DNA from 4 places in the Streptomyces sp. NPDC059008 genome. Region 1 is predicted to be linked to each of the others. Evidence: riboswitches for the same ligand, from Rfam matches in the RefSeq annotation. Region 1 holds a riboswitch; each other region holds the start of a gene.
What was found. Region 1 has a riboswitch for cyclic di-AMP ahead of ACFWZH_RS32480 (M23 family metallopeptidase). Riboswitches for the same ligand answer to the same signal wherever they lie in the genome.
Positions count from the first base shown of each region.

Region 2: linked by a shared signal. The riboswitch ahead of ACFWZH_RS24365 (C40 family peptidase) and the one ahead of ACFWZH_RS32480 (M23 family metallopeptidase) in region 1 are both predicted to bind cyclic di-AMP.
Region 3: linked by a shared signal. The riboswitch ahead of ACFWZH_RS33670 (M23 family metallopeptidase) and the one ahead of ACFWZH_RS32480 (M23 family metallopeptidase) in region 1 are both predicted to bind cyclic di-AMP.
Region 4: linked by a shared signal. The riboswitch ahead of ACFWZH_RS04470 (NlpC/P60 family protein) and the one ahead of ACFWZH_RS32480 (M23 family metallopeptidase) in region 1 are both predicted to bind cyclic di-AMP.

Region 1 is NZ_JBHYJC010000043.1:36,326-40,838, forward strand. It holds gene ACFWZH_RS32470 (PP2C family protein-serine/threonine phosphatase) at 1-295, shown strand, start outside; gene ACFWZH_RS32475 (DUF2332 domain-containing protein) at 378-1,532, opposite strand; cyclic di-AMP (ydaO/yuaA leader) riboswitch at 1,824-1,968, shown strand; gene ACFWZH_RS32480 (M23 family metallopeptidase) at 1,980-3,125, shown strand; gene ACFWZH_RS32485 (aldo/keto reductase) at 3,242-4,201, shown strand; gene ACFWZH_RS32490 (hypothetical protein) at 4,294-4,513, opposite strand, start outside.
Region 2 is NZ_JBHYJC010000021.1:130,769-135,281, forward strand. It holds gene ACFWZH_RS24355 (ATP-dependent Clp protease proteolytic subunit) at 274-909, shown strand; gene ACFWZH_RS24360 (hypothetical protein) at 915-1,220, shown strand; cyclic di-AMP (ydaO/yuaA leader) riboswitch at 1,499-1,699, shown strand; gene ACFWZH_RS24365 (C40 family peptidase) at 1,704-2,177, shown strand; gene ACFWZH_RS24370 (GNAT family N-acetyltransferase) at 2,235-2,882, shown strand; gene ACFWZH_RS24375 (LysE family translocator) at 2,948-3,628, opposite strand; gene ACFWZH_RS24380 (LysR family transcriptional regulator) at 3,700-4,513, shown strand, end outside.
Region 3 is NZ_JBHYJC010000048.1:47,263-51,775, forward strand. It holds gene ACFWZH_RS33665 (GntR family transcriptional regulator) at 256-945, opposite strand; gene ACFWZH_RS33670 (M23 family metallopeptidase) at 1,128-1,928, opposite strand; cyclic di-AMP (ydaO/yuaA leader) riboswitch at 1,941-2,096, opposite strand; gene ACFWZH_RS33675 (M16 family metallopeptidase) at 2,331-3,713, opposite strand; gene ACFWZH_RS33680 (M16 family metallopeptidase) at 3,752-4,513, opposite strand, start outside.
Region 4 is NZ_JBHYJC010000002.1:352,725-357,237, reverse strand. It holds gene ACFWZH_RS04480 (peptidoglycan DD-metalloendopeptidase family protein) at 1-4, shown strand, start outside; gene pcrA (DNA helicase PcrA) at 101-2,581, opposite strand; cyclic di-AMP (ydaO/yuaA leader) riboswitch at 2,847-3,029, shown strand; gene ACFWZH_RS04470 (NlpC/P60 family protein) at 3,037-4,209, shown strand; gene ACFWZH_RS04465 (hypothetical protein) at 4,374-4,513, opposite strand, start outside.

The DNA.
Region 1 (4,513 bases):
CCCCGCGGCGCCGGCGCTGCCCCTGGGGATGAGCGAGGTGGCGAGCTGGCCCGACCGGTCGGACGAGACGTTCCTGCCGGCCGGCTCGCTGCTGCTGTTCTTCACCGACGGCATGACCGAGGCCCGCGACTTCCGCGGCCGTTTCTACAACCCCTCGAACCGGCTGCGGGGCCGCCGCTTCCCCGGTCCGGACGCCCTCCTGGACACCCTCGTCGAGGATGTGGCACTGCATACGGGCGGGGCGTCGGCGGACGACATGGCCCTGCTGGCGGTGCAGCGGCCCATGGGGGAGTAGGGCGGGGCGAGGAGCACCGGGCCGCCGATCGGGCGGGGCCGGGCACGGACGGGGCCGCCCCGCCCCGCTGTGCCGCTTGCGCCTACGTCCTCGTCCCGGGTTCCGTGCCCGGAAGTCGGTGCAGGCTCTCGCCGTGCGGGCCGGTGAGCGCGAGAGGCCGCCCGTCCAGGGCGAGGGTCAGCCGTCCGTCCTCCGGGCGCCCGGAGAGGTGCTCCGGCGCGGTGATCCACGGCAGGACCGAGTGGTGCTCGTTGGAGATCCAGTGCCCACCGCCGGGACGCCCGTCGAGCAGCGACCGCACGAGGCGCGCGAACTCCTCGCGGCGAGCGGGCGGAAGGTAGCTCAGCACCGCGCTGTGGAAGACGACCAGCGTCGCCTCGGGCGGTGCCGCGGCGGCCAGCGCGGGCAGCTCGTCGATCAGATCGCCGGGTACGATCCGCGGCCGCGGCGCCGCCCGTACGGCCTCGACGGCGGCAAAGAGCCGCGCCGCGCGCTCGCCCTCGCCCGGCCAGACGAGCGACTGCAGCCAGCGCAGATCGTCCGGTGCGCCCACGGGGTCGAGCGGGTTCAGATCGATTCCGGCCCGCCAGACGATCTCCGGCAGCCGGCCGGGCAGTTCCTCGGGCGCCCAGTCCGTACGGCAGCCGAACACCACCGGGCCGTCCGGCGCCCCCACCTCGACGGTCCGCGGGCCGCCCGCGGGCTGCCCCGCGTACCCGGTGGCGGACTCGTACCGGTACCGGTAGCTGTCGGGATGCAGACACAGCCCGGCCGACGCGCCGACCTCCAGCAGCGCCAGCGGCTGCGGCAGACGGGCGAGCAGCGGCAGCAGCGTGGCGCAGCGGGCCGGCTCGTTGGTCTGGGTGGCGCGCTGCATGATCACCGCGCGGACCTCGTCCCAGTGCCGGACCGTCCACTCGCGCCAGCGACCGTACGCGGCCTCGCCGCGCGGGCCCTGCTCCGCGTGCGGGCCGTCGAGCTGGCGGACGGCGGCGAGCAGGAGGTTCGGCTGCTGCTTGTTGCCGGCCGGCAGCGACCCCGACAGCAGATCGCAGAACTCCGGGTCCTGGCTGATCCGCGCGGTCAGCTCCGCATGGGCGTCGGACCGTCCCCGAGCCTCCCGCCACGAGAACTCCCGGTAGCGCTCCGCCACATCCGCCGCCGCGCTCCGGCCGATACCGCCCTTGACGTTTCCGGAGCTCACGGTGCTCCCCGCGCTCTCGACGTTGACGACCATGATCCGACGTTACGCCCTCACGTTCCGTAACTGGGGGGCGCCCCTCCGCATAACGACTGACGCACAATCAGCGCGAGATCGTTTAGAGGTGCAGGGGCAACTCGCCCGTTTTGTGGGCATGGTGACCGAAAAAGTCCAGGCCAAACCTCATGCGGAACGAATAAGGGTTCCCGGGAAGGCTTGGAAAACAGTCGCGACTTCTATTACTGTCCGATAACGCAGCGCGGTCGTCCCAGCCGTCGCAAGAGGCGGCACCGCGCGCCGACGCCGAATCCCGCACGCGCTTTTCACGCATCTCCAGCACTTCGAACTGCACCAAGGGAACCGGGGAACCACCACCTTGGGGTGAATCGGGCGCCTCCGCCAGAGTGGCCCGTAGGAGACCTTCCTGCTCCGAACCCGTCAGCTAACCCGGTAGGCGAGAAGGAAGGAAAGGAGTGCGCCCCCGTGGCGTCCAACAGGCCTGCCCCCGAGGCTTCGCCCGCATACCGACTCGACGACCGAGGCGCCTTCGAAGGCCCGGGTGATCCGCAGGGCATGGCGGGCATCGACGGCGACGGCCCGTGGGAGGAGTGGAATCCCACCGAGGAGTCGCTCCGACCGGCCCGTGGCAAGCACCGGGTGGCCAAGCAGCGCGGCGGCGGACTCGCCCGTAGTGGCACGGTCCTGGGTGTCGGCGTCATCGCGGCGGTCGGCGCGGGTGGCATGGCCACCGCCGAGGACCGTCCGCCGGTCCCGATATCCATGCCCGACATCGGCGGCATGGCCCACGACATCTCCGACAGCCTTCCGGATGCCGAGTCCCTCCCGGGGCTCGGCGGCCTCATATCCGACTCCGACTCCGCCGCGGCGGACTCCGGAGGCGACTTTGCCGACACCGTCGCCGCCGGTCCGCTCTCCCAGGTCACCCAGACCGGCACGACCGGTACGGGCGGCAACGCCGGCGAGGCGCTGCGCAGCCGCATCCTCCAGCAGGCCGACGCGCAGCAGGGTGCCGCCGAGGAGCAGGCCCGCGAAGCGGCCGAGGGCGCCGCCATCAAGCAGGCGGCGACGGAAGCGTCCGCGGCCCAGAAGACGGCCCAGGACGCGGCGGACAAGGCCGCGGCGGCCAAGAAGGCGGCAGAGCTGGAGGCCAAGCGCAAGGCCGAGGAGGAGGCGCGCCGGAAGGCGGAGGCCGAGCGCCTGGCCCAACTGGCGAAGAGCTTCATCGCCCCCGTCTCCTCCTACACCCTCACCGCCAGCTTCGGTCAGGCCGGCGACCGCTGGGCCGCCGACCACACGGGCCAGGACTTCGCCGCACCGACCGGTACGCCCGTCAAGGCGGTGCACTCCGGCACCATCACCCAGGCCGGCTGGGCCGGTTCGTACGGCTACCGCATCGTCCTCACCCTCGACGACGGCACCGAGCTGTGGTTCTGCCATCTGTCCTCGATGGTGAAGACCTCGGGCAAGGTCAACACCGGCGATGTCATCGGCCGCGTCGGCGCCACCGGCAACGTCACCGGTCCCCACCTCCACCTGGAGGTACGCCCCGGCGCCGGCGACCCGATAGACCCGATGCCGTGGCTGCGCGACCACGGCGTGAACGTCTGACGGCCCGGCCCGCAGGGAGACGCGCCTGAGGGCCTGCCGAAAGGCGGCCCGAGCGCGCCGCGGGAGGCCACTCCTCCCGCGGAATAACTCCCTCCCTCACCACGCTGCAACCACGTATGACCTCGACACACCCCACCCCCCAAAACCGCCGGAACCTCGGCTCGCTCGCCGTCTCCCCGCTCGCCCTCGGGGGCAACGTCTTCGGCTGGACGGCCGACGAGGCCGAGTCGTTCGCCGTGCTCGACGCGTATGCGGCAGGCGGTGGCAACTTCATCGACACCGCCGACGCCTATTCGGCCTGGGTGCCCGGCAACAAGGGCGGCGAATCCGAGACCGTCATCGGCAACTGGATGGCCTCCCGCGGCAATCGCTCCGAGGTCGTCGTCGCCACCAAGGTCGGCGCCCACCCCGACTACAAGGGCCTGAGCCCGGCCACCATCAAGTCCGCGGTCGACGAGTCCCTCACCCGTCTGCGCACCGACTACATCGACCTCTACTACACCCACTACGACGACGAATCGGTCGAGGTCTCGGAGATCATCGGCACCCTCGACGAGCTCGTCCAGGCCGGCAAGGTCCGTGAGATCGCCGCCTCCAACATCTCCGCGCGGCGCCTGGCGGAGTCCCTGGCCTTCTCCGCCCGCGAGGGCGTGGCCCGTTACGTCGCCCTCCAGCCGCACTACAACCTGGTCTCCCGCGACACCTACGAGGGCGAACTCGCCGACGTGGCGGCCCGCGAGGGCGTGGCCGCCATCCCGTACTGGGCCCTTGCCTCCGGCTTCCTCACCGGCAAGTACCGCCCGGGCACCGATGTCGCCAGCGCCCGCTCCGCAAAGGCCGGCCAGCACCTGGCCACCGACCGCGGGCTGCGCGTCCTTCAGGCCCTCGACACGGTCGCCGCCGCGCACGAGGCCGAAGTCGCCACCGTCGCCCTCGCCTGGCTGGCCGCCCAGCCCACCGTCGCGGCGCCCCTCGCCAGCGCCCGTACGGTCAGCCAGCTGGCGCCCCTCCTGGCCGTCGCCGACCTGACCCTCACGGAGCCCGAACTCACCCTCCTGACCGAGGCTTCGGCCTGATCCACCCACGGCGTGGACGGGGCGGGGCCGGGGCACGCACGATGCCCCGACCCCGCCCCGACCCCGCCTCGCGCCCGCGCCGGTCGCCGGCCTCACTTCCCCCGACGGTCGACCACCGCCCACGACGCCAGCGCGACCCCGCCCGCGACCGCGAACACCGAAGGCCAGGCCCCGATCTTCTTCGCCAGCGGATGCGACCCCACGAAGGCCGCCACATACGCCCCACTCAACGCCGCCGCGGTCTTGGCCCCGGCCTTCTCCTGCCACCCCTTGGCCGCCACGGCCCCCGCCGCCGCGAGCGCCACCCCACCC
Region 2 (4,513 bases), on a different contig from region 1:
TCGTGGACCCGGTCATCGAGCAGGGGCGAGGCATCGCCCCCCGCTACGAGAAGGGCGCAACCATCTACCCGGCCGGACGTCACATCGCAGGCAACTTCCCCTGGTCCACCCGTGATCCAAACGAAGGGGTCGTAGAGAAATTTGTGAGACGTACGCCCTCGGCGAACAGCCAAAACGGCCTCTGACCTGGGCATTTGACTTGATCACTAGAACCTGCTGCCATTCTCACGGGATGTACATCCTGTACATTTTTTACAGAGGAGAGGAGCAGTCATGCTGCGACCCACGGCTCGCTACGTCCTGCCCGAGTTCACCGAGCGCACCTCACAGGGGACGCGCACCATGGACCCGTACTCCAAGCTGCTCAGCGAGCGCATCATCTTCTTGGGCACCCCGGTGGACGACGCCTCCGCCAACGACGTCATGGCGCAGCTCATCCACCTCGAACACGCCGCGCCGGAGCAGGACATCTCGCTCTACATCAACTCCCCCGGCGGCTCCCTCACCGCGATGACCGCCATCTACGACACGATGCGCTTCGTGTCGTGCGACGTGGCGACGGTCTGCCTGGGGCAGGCCGCGTCCGCCGCCGCGGTACTGCTGGCCGCCGGCGCCCCCGGCAAGCGGCTGGCGCTGCCCGGCGCCCGGGTGCTGATCCACCAGCCGTCGCTCAGCGAACCCATCCAGGGGCAGGCCACCGACCTCCAGATCCAGGCGGAGGAGATGCTGCGCGGCCGCGACATGCTGGTGGAGATGCTGGCGCGGCACACCGGGCAGACCCCCGAGCGGATCGCCACCGACATCGAGCGCGACAAGATCTTCGACGCCCCGGCCGCGCAGGCGTACGGACTGATCGACGGGCTCACCCGCAACCGCAAGCAGTCGTCCCTCCAGCCCGTCACGCGGTGAGCCGGATGCTGCCACCGGAGCCACCGCCACTGCCCGCCCTCACGCGCGCCGAGGGCGAACTGATCGACCGTTACCTGGAGGTGCTCGATCTGCTGGGCCGCATCAACCCGGCCCGCGGCGGCCACACCTACAGCGGCCTGCGGGCCGCGCAGGCGCTCGTCGGCAAGGCCGCCGGACTGCGGGACGCCCTGACGCTGATGCACAACCGCGGCGAGAGCGAGATGCACCACGACACGCTCGGCCGGGCGCTGCGGGTCCTGGACGGCGAGCGGCGGTCCCAACTGGTCGCCGTGCCGCCCGGGGAGCGGTGACCCGACACGCCCGACCCGGGTTGCTCGGACGGCGTAGCGTCCACGGCTTTTGCGAGGAGGTGACGAATTGCGCGGGGCGGAGAGAATTCCTCCGGTCCCCATGTTTCGCCCCAGGTCCCGGGACCGCGACACCGGGCACCCCGCCACCTGAAGGAACAATTCCCCCTATTCGGCCCAAATGTGACCCATCTCACATACGGCATTTTCAGCTCGGAATTCGGGTGGTGGGTGCGTGACGATCCCTTCGACGACAAGACCCCGCCACAGCGACGGGGCGGTCCGGACGGGCGCCTAATCCCGCCGCCGTACCGGATGTCCGGTCGACGGTGTGGACCGGCGGGAGCGGAGGACCCGAGCAGGACGGGGTCCGGGCCAACACGGCCGACGGACTCCTTGGGGTGAAGCCGTACGCACGGCCGGGCATCTTCGCCTGCCCGAACCCGACAGGTCTTCCTTCGCAGGCGGCTGACGAAGGGTTCGCGCATGACCGTGCGCACGCATACGCCGCATCTGCTGGCCCGCGCCGCCACCGTCTCCGCTCTGACGATGGCCACCCTCGGCGCCACCACCCTCGCCCCGGGGGCGACCACCGACGCCGAGGCCGCGTCCGTCGCCGCGCATGCGGTGCGGGTCGCGGCCTCCAAGCAGGGCTCCCCCTACGAGTTCGGCGCGGAGGGGCCGTACCGCTTCGACTGCTCGGGGCTGACGCTGTATTCGTTCAAGCGCGTCGGCCGGGCCCTGCCACGCAGCGCCGCCGCGCAGTACGACCAGACCCGGCACGTCCCGGCCTCCTCCCGAAGACGCGGGGACCTGGTGTTCTTCCACTCGGCCCGCGGCGTCTACCACGTCGGCATCTACGCGGGCCGTGACCGGATGTGGCATGCGCCCAAGACCGGCGACGTGGTGCGGCTGGCGAGGATCTTCAGCTCCGCGATCTCGTATGGGCGAGTGGGCTGACCTGCGGCTTCGCCTCACGCTTGGTCAATTGTCAGTGGGGCTCGGTAGTTTGACGGAGTGACCTGGCAACTGAGCAAGCTGCTGACGGCCGCGGCGCGCGGAGGCTTCCCGCCCGCGGACGGATCGGTGACGGTCCTGCCCCAGCCGTCCCCGCGCGACATCGGCGTGGCGTCCTTCACCTGCCATGCCGTGGTGTTCGCGGACGTGGAGCCCGCATGGGTCCATGAGCGGATAGCGCCCGGCGATCTCGCCGGGCCGCTCAGCCCGCCGTTTCTGACCGCTCTGGGCGAGCGGGTGGGGCGCGAGGCCAACAACATCGATATGACGACGGTCGCCGAAGCCCTGCCCGGTCCGCCGCCGCTGGAGCTGGTGGAGACGACGGACCGGAGCCATCCGCGGATAACCCGCGCGCTGCGCCACCGCGACGAGGTGCGGGCCTGGACGACCGCCGACGGCGGGACACTGGTCATCGGCCGCGGTGTGGCCGGTCGCTGGGAGCTGGCCGTCGAGGTGGAGGCAGGCGGCCAGGGGCGCGGTCTGGGCCGCAGGCTGGCGCGGGCCGCCCGGCATCTCCTTCCGGCCGGCGAACTGCTGTGGGCACAGGTCGCGCCCGGTAACGCCCGCAGCGTGCGCGGGATACTGGGCGCCGGGTTCGTCCCGGTGGGTGCCGAGGTGCTGATGGTGCCGTACGGCGGCCGCGGCTGAACTCCGGCGGCCCACACGGACCGCGGCCGGGCCCGCGCACGCCCCCGTGGACCGGCCGGCTCCCCTCAGCCGACCAGCAGCTCGACGAGCAGGATGCCGCCCAGGGCGCTCAGCAGCGCGCCGGTGACGGCTTCCAGGACACGGGCGACCTGCGGGCGGCGCAGCCAGGTGCCCAGCCGGTCGACGAGCAGTGCGACGGCGGGGAACCACACCAGCGCCATCACCACGACCATCGTGGCCAGCAGCAGCGTACGGGGCAGCGCCGGCTGGCCCGCCGGAACGAACTGCGGCAGCAGGCTGAGGAAGAGCACGGGGGCCTTGGGATTGAGCGCGTTGGTCAAGAAGCCCTGGCGCAGCCCTTGCGCGGCGCCCAGCGGGACGGCCGGACGGGCGCCGGCGGAGGGCGCGACGCCGGCGGCATCGGCGTTCGGGCCGGCCGGCGGCTCCGCGTCGGCGGCCCTCGGGCGGCGGGCCGCGATCAGCGCGCGCCCTCCCAGGTACAGCAGATATCCGCCGCCGAGGAGTTGGACGGCGCCGAAGAGACCGGGCACGGCGACCAGCACCGCGGCGAGCCCGGCGACCACCAGCGCGGTGTGCACCAAGAGCCCGCCCGCGACCCCGACGGCGGTCGCCACCCCCGCCCGGCGCGAGTCGAGGGCGTTGCGCACCACGACCGCGAAGTCCGCGCCCGGCATGGTGACCATGCCCGCGGCGACTCCGGTGAAGGCGATCAGCTGTCCGTCCATAGGAGCAGCTTCGCCGGCCGTGGCCTTTGATGGGTATGGACAATCTTCTTGGGGGGCCTAAAGAGGTGGTGATGTACGACCCCACGCGGCTGGCCGCGCTGGTGGCGGTGGCGGAGGCCGGTTCGATCACCCGGGCGGCCGCCCGGCTGGGCTACACCGCGCCCGCGCTCTCCCAGCAGCTCGCCAAGCTGGAGCGGGAGGCCGGCGCCGCACTGCTGGTACGCCACCATCGCGGGGCACGGCTGACGGCGGCCGGTGAGCTGCTGCTCGTACGCGCGCGGCGGGTGCTCGACGAGCTGGAGCAGGCCCGGCACGAGCTGTCCGTGCTGACGGGGCTGTCCGGCGGGCGGCTGCGGATCGGCACGTTCATGACGGCGGGCACCCATCTGCTGCCGCCCGCGCTCAGCTCGTTCCGACGCGCCCACCCCGATGTGGAGCTGAGCGTGACGGAGTACGTACCACCGCAGGCCACCGAGGCGGTGGCGCTGGGCGAGGTCGATCTGGCGCTGACGCACGAATATGTGCCGGGTCCGGCGATGCCGCCGCCGGAGGGGGTGCTGCTGGATCCCCTGCTGACCGAGGAGCTGGTACTGGTCACCGCGCCGGGCCATGCCCTGACAGCGGGCTCCGGACGGCTGCCGTTGACCGAGCTGGCCGGTCAGCCGCTGGTGAGCACGGCTCCGGCGAACCCCAACCGGCGCGAGGTGGAGGCGGCGCTGGCGGCTGCCGGGGCGAGTGTGGCGGTGCGCTGCGAGTCACCGAGCTATGCGGTGGTGTGTGCGCTGGTGAGCGCGGGACTCGGGGTGGCGGTGGTCCCGGAGATGATGGCGGAGGACTCGATGACCCCGCTGGGCGTCCGCCGGCTGGACCCGCCGGAGCTGCGCC
Region 3 (4,513 bases), on a different contig from region 1:
ATCGCGGTTCCTCACCCCGGCCGGTATCCCGCCTGAATTGCCCTACCAGGGCACCATGCGCCGCCGCGACTGAATCAATTCTTCAGAAAAGGCCGTACGGTTCAGCGCCCGGTCCGGAAGCACAGGAAATCCGAATACGGGTGCACGCCGGGCGGAATAACGGCGCCCTTACGGGAAAAGTCGCCATGCGGCCTTCGCGCCCATTCCCCTGCGCGTGCCATTCCCCCGCACACCTCTTTGTATACGGGGCCCCTGTTAAGAGCGGGCACGCGCTGTGTTGACGGGCCGTTTCGGATCCCTCACCTCGACCTTGGCCGGGCGCCGCAGCCGGTAGACCGGCAGCGAACGCTCGATATGGGCCGCCATCAGGGCGCGGGCGCGTTCGGCGTCCCCCCGGGCCACCGCGTCCAGCACCGCGCCGTGATCGTCCCAGGACTCGCCGGCCCTGGCCGGCGGCTCCACCGCGTACATCCACTCGATCTTGCGCCGCAGCTGGGTCAGCAGCGCGGTCAGGCTGGGGCTGCCGGCCGCCTGGGCGAGCGTCTCGTGGAACCAGCCGTCCAATTGGCGCAGGTCCGCGGCGTTGCCGTGGCGCGCCCGCTCACGTCCGAGCCGCACCAGTCCGCGCAGCACCTTGAGGTGGGCCGGGCTGCGGCGGGCGGCCGCGCGGGCGGCCCCCAGCGGCTCCAGCAGCGCGCGGATGTCCAGCAGGTCGGCGGCCTCCTGCTCGGTGGGCTCGGCGACACAGGCGCCCGCGTGATGGCGGGTGGTGACGAAGCCCTCCGACTGCAGGGTGCGCAGCGCTTCGCGGACCGGCACCCTGGAGACGCCGTAACGCGCCGCCAGGATCTCCTCGATCAGCCGGCTCCCCGGCGCCAGCGCACCGGAGACAATGTCCTCGCGAATCGCCGTGCACACCGCATGCGCGGAAATATGGCCTCGCATCGTCCGTGCCTCCGCCGTAATCCCCTGGAAAAGCCGCCGGTTGACGACTTTTCCGTGACTCTATTCGACCGGGACGGCTTTTCCGACGGACTCCGCTTATCCATGGATATTTTTTAGCCAACGGACGGCGCCGGCATCGGGCGAAGCGGTGTGTCAGACGATGCGGAGGCGGCTGCGGTGCATCAGACGTTGACGCCGTGCGCGCGCAGATACGCGACCGGGTCGATGTCCGAGCCGTAGTCGGCAGTGGTGCGGGCCTCGAAGTGCAGGTGCGGGCCGGTGACGTTGCCGGTGGCACCGGAGAGCCCGATCTGCTTGCCGGGGGTGACGCTCTCGCCGACCGAGACGGAGATCGACGACAGGTGGCCGTACTGGGTGTACGTACCGTCGTTCATCTTGATCACGACGTTGTTGCCGTACGAGCCGCCCCAGCCGGCCTCGACGACGGTGCCCGCGCCGACGGCGTGGACGGAGGTCCCGGAGGCGGCGTGGAAGTCGATGCCGGTGTGGCTGCCCGAGGACCACAGGCTGCTGGACGCCTTGTAGGCGGTGGACACGTACGAGCCGGCGATCGGGGCGACGAAGGTGTTGAGGCGCTTGCGCTCGGCCTCGCGGGCGGCGCGCTCCTTGGCCTCGCGCTCGGCCTTGGCCTTCTTCCGGGCCGCCTCGGCGCGCCGCTGGGCCTCCTCGGCCTGCTTCTTGGCGACGGCCTCGGCCTTCGCCCTCGCGGCGGCGGCCTCGGCGTCGGCCTGCTGCGCGTCGGCCTGGGCCTCGATGCGGTTGGCGAGCTCGTCACCGAGGACGACGGCCTGCTGCAGACCGGTGTCGTGGGTGCGCGCCTCGTCCGTGGCGGCCAGCGCCGGCGAGGCCACCGAGGCGACAACGCCGGAGGCCGCGAGGGTGGCTATGCCTGCGATGTTGCGGGTCGAGCGGGCGGTGCGGCTCGCACGACGGTGCTTCCCGGTGGCACGTATGAACGCCATGTACTGGCTTGTCCTTTCCTTCCTTCTCGCCTACCGGGTTAGCTGACGGGTTCGGAGCAGGAAGGTCTCCTACGGGCTCCTCCGAAGAGGGGTCCGATTCACCCCAGGGACGTGTGGGTCCCCGGCTCCCCTGGCTCGCGCCGTACGGGGACTCGGCGATGACTGTCCGGTGCCACTGTTGTGGCGGAGTTGTGACGAACAGCCGGACCGACGCTAATCGGGGCAACTTTCGATCGCCAAACAGAACCGCTTTTTTGTGCGGGATGCCACAAGAAGCGGCGCAGCCAGTCATCACAAACCGGACATACGGCGGCTCCCGTGGCAGAGAGCACCACGGGAGCCGTCGCTCGAAACTGATCCGCCGTCATACGCAGCGGTCAGGGCGTGCCTTTCGGATCGGCCCTAGCCGCCGACGACCGTCACCTCGCCCAACCCCAGCGCCTTGACGGGCTCGGCGATCTGGGCCGCGTCACCCACCAGGACCGTCACCAGCCGGTCCACCGGGAAGGCGCTGACCGCCGCCGCGGTCGCCTCGACCGTGCCGGTCTCCGCGAGCCGGGCGTACAACTGCGCCTGGAAGTCGTCCGGGAGCTGCTGCTCCACCTGGTCGGCCAGCGTGCCCGCGACGGCCGCCGCGGTCTCGTACTTCAGCGGCGCGACCCCGACGAGGTTCTGGACGGCGACATCGCGCTCCTCGTCCGTCAGCCCCTCTGCCGCGAGGGTCCGCAGCACCTGCCACAGGTCCTGGAGCGCCGGGACGGTGGAGGCGGTGTCCACCGAGCCGCTGATGGCCAGCAGGGCCGCGCCCGTCGCCCCCTCGGGGGAGCCGGGGGCGGTGGAGCGCAGTACCTGGCCGAAGGCGCGCACCCCGTAGGTGTAGCCCTTCTCCTCCCGCAGCACACGGTCCAGCCGGGAGGTGAGGGTGCCGCCGAGGCAGTACGTGCCGAGGACCTGCGCCGGCCACACCCGGTCGTGCCGGTCGGCGCCGATCCGGCCGATGAGCAGCTGCGTCTGGACGGCTCCGGGGCGGTCCACGATCACCACACGGCCGGTGTCGTCGGCGACGATCGGCGCCGCCTTCAGCGGCTCGGCCGTCGAGCCGCTCCAGGCGCCGAGGGTCTCGGCGAGCGCCGCGTCCAGGTCGACACCGGTGAAGTCGCCGACGATGACGGCGGTGGCCGTGGCCGGCCGCACATGGGCGTCGTAGAAGGCCCGGACGGCCGCCGCGTCGATGCGGGCCACGGTCTCCTCGGTGCCCTGCCTGGGCCGCGACATGCGCGCGGTGGCCGGGAACAGCTCCTTGGACAGCGCCATGGCGGCGCGCCGGGCCGGGTTGGCGAGCTCGTGCGGGATCTCGTCGAGGCGGTTGCGCACCAGCCGCTCGACCTCGCTGTCCGGGAAGGCGGGGGCGCGCAGCGCGTCGGCGAGCAGGCCGAGCGCGCGCGGCAGCCGGGAGGCCGGGACCTCCAGGGAGACCCGTACACCGGGGTGGTCGGCGTGGGCGTCCAGCGTGGCGCCGCAGCGCTCCAGCTCGGCGGCGAACTCCTCGGCGTCGTACTTGTCGGTGCCCTCCGACAGCGCACGCGCCATGATCGTGGCGACGCCGTCCAGCCCCTCGGGCTCGGCGTCCAGCGGCGCGACGAGGTTGACCTCGACGGCGACGACCTGCTGGCCGGGGCGGTGGCTGGTCAGCAGGGTGAGCCCGTTGGGGAGTTGGCTGCGGTCGGGGGCCGGGAAGGCCCACGGCTTGGGCGCGCCGCCCCGGGGCTGGGGGTGGAAGTCCATGGTGCTCATGGGGGACCCTGCGCGGTTGGTGGCGTCGCTCACTGGTCCGCCTCCCCTTCCTCGGTGTCGGCGGCGTCGGTCGGCTCGGTGGGTTCGTAGACCAGCACCGCGCGGTTGTCGGGGCGCAGCCGGGCCTTGGCGACCGCCTGCACCTCCTCGGCGCTGATGTCCAGGACGCGCTGCACGGCGGACAGCGCGAGCTGCGGGTCGCCGAACAGGACGGCGAAGCGGCACAGTTCGTCGGCGCGGCCGCTGACCGTGGCGAGACGGTCCAGCCATTCGCGCTCCAGCTGGGCCTGCGCGCGCTCCATCTCCTCCGGGGTCGGGCCCTCGGCGGCGAAGCGGGCCAGCTCCTCGTCAACGGCGCGCTCGATGTCGGGGACCTCCACGCCGCCGGACGTCTTCACGTCCAGCCAGCCCAGCGACGGCGCGCCGGCCAGCCGCAGCAGGCCGAAGCCGGCCGCCACGGCGCTGCGGTCACGGCGCACCAGCCGGTTGTACAGGCGGGAGGACTCGCCGCCGCCCAGGACGGTCAGCGCCAGGTCCGTGGCGTCCGCCTCACGGGTGCCGTCGTGCGGCAGACGGTAGGCCGCCATCAGGGCGCGGGAGGGCACGTCCTCCTCGACGACCTCGCGCAGCTGGCCGCCCATGACGTCGGGCAGCGCGCCGTCCCGGGGCGGCTGCTTGCCGTCGTGCGAGGGGATCGAACCGAAGTACTTCTCGATCCAGGCCAGCGTCTGCGCGGAGTCGATGTCGCCGACGACCGACAGGACGGCGTTGTTGGGCGCGTAGTACGTACG
Region 4 (4,513 bases), on a different contig from region 1:
CTGACCCCCGGCGTACCGTTCCTGCAACGTCGGGCGTGCCGTTCCCGCAGCGTCGGGCCGGCGCCGCTCCCCGTCCTGCGCCGGCCCCCGTCCCGCCCGCCTACAGCTTCTCGACGGGCGCGTACCGCAGCAGCAGCCGCTTGGGCTTCTCGCCGCCGAAGTCGATGGTCGCCTCGGCGTTGTCGCCGCTGCCCTTGACGCCGACGACCGTGCCGAGCCCGAAGCTGTCGTGGGTGACGCGGTCGCCGACGGCCAGCGAGACCACCTCGCGGTCCTTGGTGCGCCGGGTCGCGAAGCCGCTCGGACCCTTGGCGCGGGCCGACGAGAGCGTGGCGCCGACGCCCCCGCCGAAGCCGCCGGAGCCCCCGCTCCTCGACGTCAGGCCGCCCATGGACGCCGACGGCGTCGCCGGACCGGTCCGCCGCCATTGCACGTGGTCGTCCGGGATCTCCTCCAGGAACCGGGAGGGCGGGTTGTACGACGGCTGGCCCCAGGCGCTGCGCATCGTCGAGCGGGTGACGTAGAGCCGCTCGCGGGCGCGGGTGATGCCGACATAGGCCAGCCGGCGCTCCTCCTCCAGCTCCTTGGTCTGGCCCAGCGCCCGCATGTGCGGGAAGACGCCGTCCTCCATGCCGGTCAGGAAGACGACCGGGAACTCCAGGCCCTTCGCGGTGTGCAGCGTCATGAGGGTGATCACGCCGCTGCCCTCCTCGTCCTCGTCCGGGATCTGGTCGGAGTCGGCGACCAGCGCGACCTGCTCCAGGAAGTCGGCGAGGGTGCCCGGATTCTCCTCTCCGCGGTCCTGCTCGAATTCCAGGGCCACGGCGGCGAGTTCCTGGAGGTTCTCGATCCGGGTCTCGTCCTGCGGGTCGGTGGAGGCCTGGAGCTCGGCGAGGTAGCCGGTGCGCTCCAGGACGGCCTCCAGGATCGTGGCGGGCCCGGCGCCGGACTCGACGATCGTGCGCAGCTCCTCCATCAGGACGTTGAAGCGCTTGACGGCGTTGGCGGAGCGGGCCGCCATGCCGTACGCCTCGTCGACCCGGCGCAGCGCCTGCGGGAAGGTGATCTTCTCGCGTGAGGACAGGGCGTCGATCATCGCCTCGGCGCGCTCGCCGATGCCGCGCTTGGGGACGTTGAGGATGCGGCGCAGCGGGACGGTGTCCTCGGGGTTGGCGAGCACCCGCAGATACGCCAGGACGTCGCGGACCTCCTTGCGCTCGTAGAAACGCACCCCGCCGACGACCTTGTAGGGCAGACCGACCCGGATGAAGATCTCTTCGAAGACACGGGACTGGGCGTTGGTGCGGTAGAAGACGGCGACGTCGCCGGCCTTGGCGTCGCCGGCGTCGGTGAGACGGTCTATCTCGTCGGAGACGAACTGCGCCTCGTCGTGCTCGGTGTCGGCGACATAGCCGGTGATCTTGGGGCCGGCGCCGGCGTCCGTCCAGAGGTTCTTGGGGCGGCGGTTCTCGTTGCGCTCGATGACGGCGTTGGCGGCGGACAGGATCGTCTGGCTGGAGCGGTAGTTCTGCTCCAGCAGGATCGTCGTGGCGTCCGGGTAGTCCTCCTCGAACTGGAGGATGTTGCGGATCGTGGCGCCGCGGAAGGCGTAGATCGACTGGTCGGCGTCACCGACGACGCACAGTTCGGCGGCGCGGATGTCGGCCGTTCCCCTGCCGACCAGCTCGCGCACCAGGGTGTACTGGGCGTGGTTGGTGTCCTGGTACTCGTCGACGAGCACATGGCGGAAGCGGCGGCGGTAGTGCTCGGCGACGTCCGGGAAGGCCTGCAGCAGATGGACCGTCGTCATGATGATGTCGTCGAAGTCCAGGGCGTTGGCCTCGCGCAGCCGCGCCTGATACATCGCATACGCCTCGGCCAGCGACTTCTCGAACCCGTCGGCCGCCGTCTGGGCGAAGGTCTCCTCGTCGATGAGCTCGTTCTTGAGGTTGGAGATCTTCGCGCTGAAGGACTTGGGCGGGAAGCGCTTGGGGTCCAGGTCCAGATCGCGGCAGACCAACGCCATCAGGCGCTTGGAGTCGGCCGCGTCGTAGATCGAGAAGGAGGAGGTGAAGCCGAGCTTCTTGGACTCGCGGCGCAGGATGCGCACGCAGGCGCTGTGGAAGGTCGAGACCCACATGGCGTTGGCGCGCGGGCCGACCAACTGCTCCACGCGCTCCTTCATCTCGCCCGCGGCCTTGTTCGTGAACGTGATCGCGAGGATCTGGCCGGGGTGGACATGGCGCTCGGCGAGCAGATGCGCGATGCGGTGGGTGAGCACCCTGGTCTTGCCGGAGCCGGCGCCCGCGACGATCAGCAGCGGGCCTCCGGCGTGCACCACGGCGGCCTTCTGCTCGTCGTTGAGCCCCTCCAGCAGCGCGGCCGCATCGACGGGCGGGCGGGCGGCGCCGTCGCGGTAGTACGCCTCGGTGTGCACGGGCGCGTCGAACCTCCCGCCGAAGAGGTCGGCGGGGACCTCCTCGGGGACCGGCTCGTGCTCGTCCTCGGGAGGCGGCGGGTGCTCCTCCTCGCCCTTGGGGCCGAGGTCCGCCAGAAAGCTGTCGTCAAAGAGGCTGCTCATCGCCCACCGAGTCTAGGCCGCCGCACTGACAGCGCGCCGGGGAGTGCGGGATTGTCCGCGCCGGGGCAGGTCAGGCGGTCGGAGGCGGAACCGCCGGGTGCCGGCGGCGTACCCGAACCCGACATCTGACGCAACACCCCCCGCAGCGCGTTCAGGTCACGAAAAGGTTTCGGGCATATCGAACATCAGCCTTCACAGGAGCCACACGAATTGGCTAACGTCCTCGCTCAGGCAGCCCGCCTCCCAGCGGTCGACAGCTTCCGCACGGGCCGCCGCGCCGAGTCCGGCCCTGCCAGCAGGCACCCGGAGCCGGGGACCCACCAGCACCACCGGGGTGAATCGATCCAGCGGCCGCCGTCGGCGACCGCACGGACCGTAGGGCAAGCCTTCCGTCAGCGACACCGCCCGAACCCGACAGCTAACCCGGTAGGCGGTCACGGAAGGAGTTGCCGGCCTTGGCGTCCCATCGCAAGCCGCGCACCAGCGTTCTCATCTCGCCCGGGAGCCGGCGTACCGCGGCCGGGCTCACCACCGCCGCGCTCGCCTCGGTCACCCTGCTGTCGCAGTCCGCCGACGCCGCCCCCAGGGCGCCCAGGCCCTCCATCGAAGAGGTCAAGCAGAAGGTCGACGGCCTCTACCACCAGGCCGAGGTGGCCACCCAGAAGTACAACGCCGCCAAGGAGCGCGCCGAGCACCAGAGCGCCACCGTCGACGGTCTGCTCGACGCCGCCGCCAAGCGCGCGCAGCGGATGAACGAGTCCCGGCGCGAACTGGGCACCTTCGCCTCGGCGCAGTACCGCACCGGCGGCATGAACCCGACGGCGCAACTGATGCTCGCCAAGGACCCGCAGCAGTTCGTCGACCGCAGCCACCTCATGGAGCGGCTGACCAGCCGGCAGAAGCAGGCGGTCACCGACTACCAGGAGCAGGCGGCGGCCGCGGCGCGGCAGCGGGCCGAGGCCACCAGCAGCCTGGAGAAGCTGCAGAAGTCGCAGGCGGCGCTGAAGGAGTCCAAGCAGTCCGTCCAGGAGAAGCTGGCCGAGGCCCGGCAGCTGCTGTCGCGGCTCACCGCCCAGGAGAAGGCGCGGCTCGCCGAGCTGGAGCGCCAGAGGGAAGAGGCGGCCCGGCGCAAGGCCGAGGAGGAGGCGCGCCGGCAGCAGGAGCGCGAGCGGCAGCAGCAGGAGGACGGCGGCTCGACGGGCGGACAGACCGGCGGCGACACCGGCGGGCAGACCGGCGGTGGCACCAGCGACGGCGGCTCCACCGGGGACTCGTACGCCACCAAGGCCGAGAAGGCCCTGGCGTTCGCCCGCGCCCAGATAGGCAAGCCGTACGTCTGGGGCGCCACCGGGCCCAGCTCCTATGACTGCTCGGGGCTGACGCAGGCGGCGTGGAAGGCGGCCGGGGTCGATCTGCCGCGGACGACCTGGGACCAGGTCAAGGTCGGCCAGCGGGTGGCGACCAAGGATCTGCAGCCCGGTGACCTGGTGTTCTTCTACGACGACATCAGCCACGTCGGCATGTACATAGGCGGCGGCAAGATGATCCACGCTCCCAAGCCGGGCGCCTACGTCCGCGAGGAGTCGATCTACTACATGCCGATCTACGGGAGCGTCCGCCCGGCCTGAGACAGGCCCCGCCTCCCCGCGGCCCCCTCCTCCCCCGAGGCGCCCCGTCCGGGCGCCCGGCAAGACCACCCCCCACGGTCACCCCCCACACGCCACCGCGCGGCCATCGGCTCCGGTTCCGGAGCACGGTGACCGCGCGGTGTGCCGTAGTGGGGGCGTCGCCGTCAGGTCCAGAGCACCGCGATGAAGATGTTGGCGATCGTGAGCGCGCCCACCGCGCCGAACAGCGGCGCGGAGACCTTCTCCTCGTCCCGCTTGACGTAGACCAGCGCCAGGATCACCACCAGTACGGCCATCTTGACGC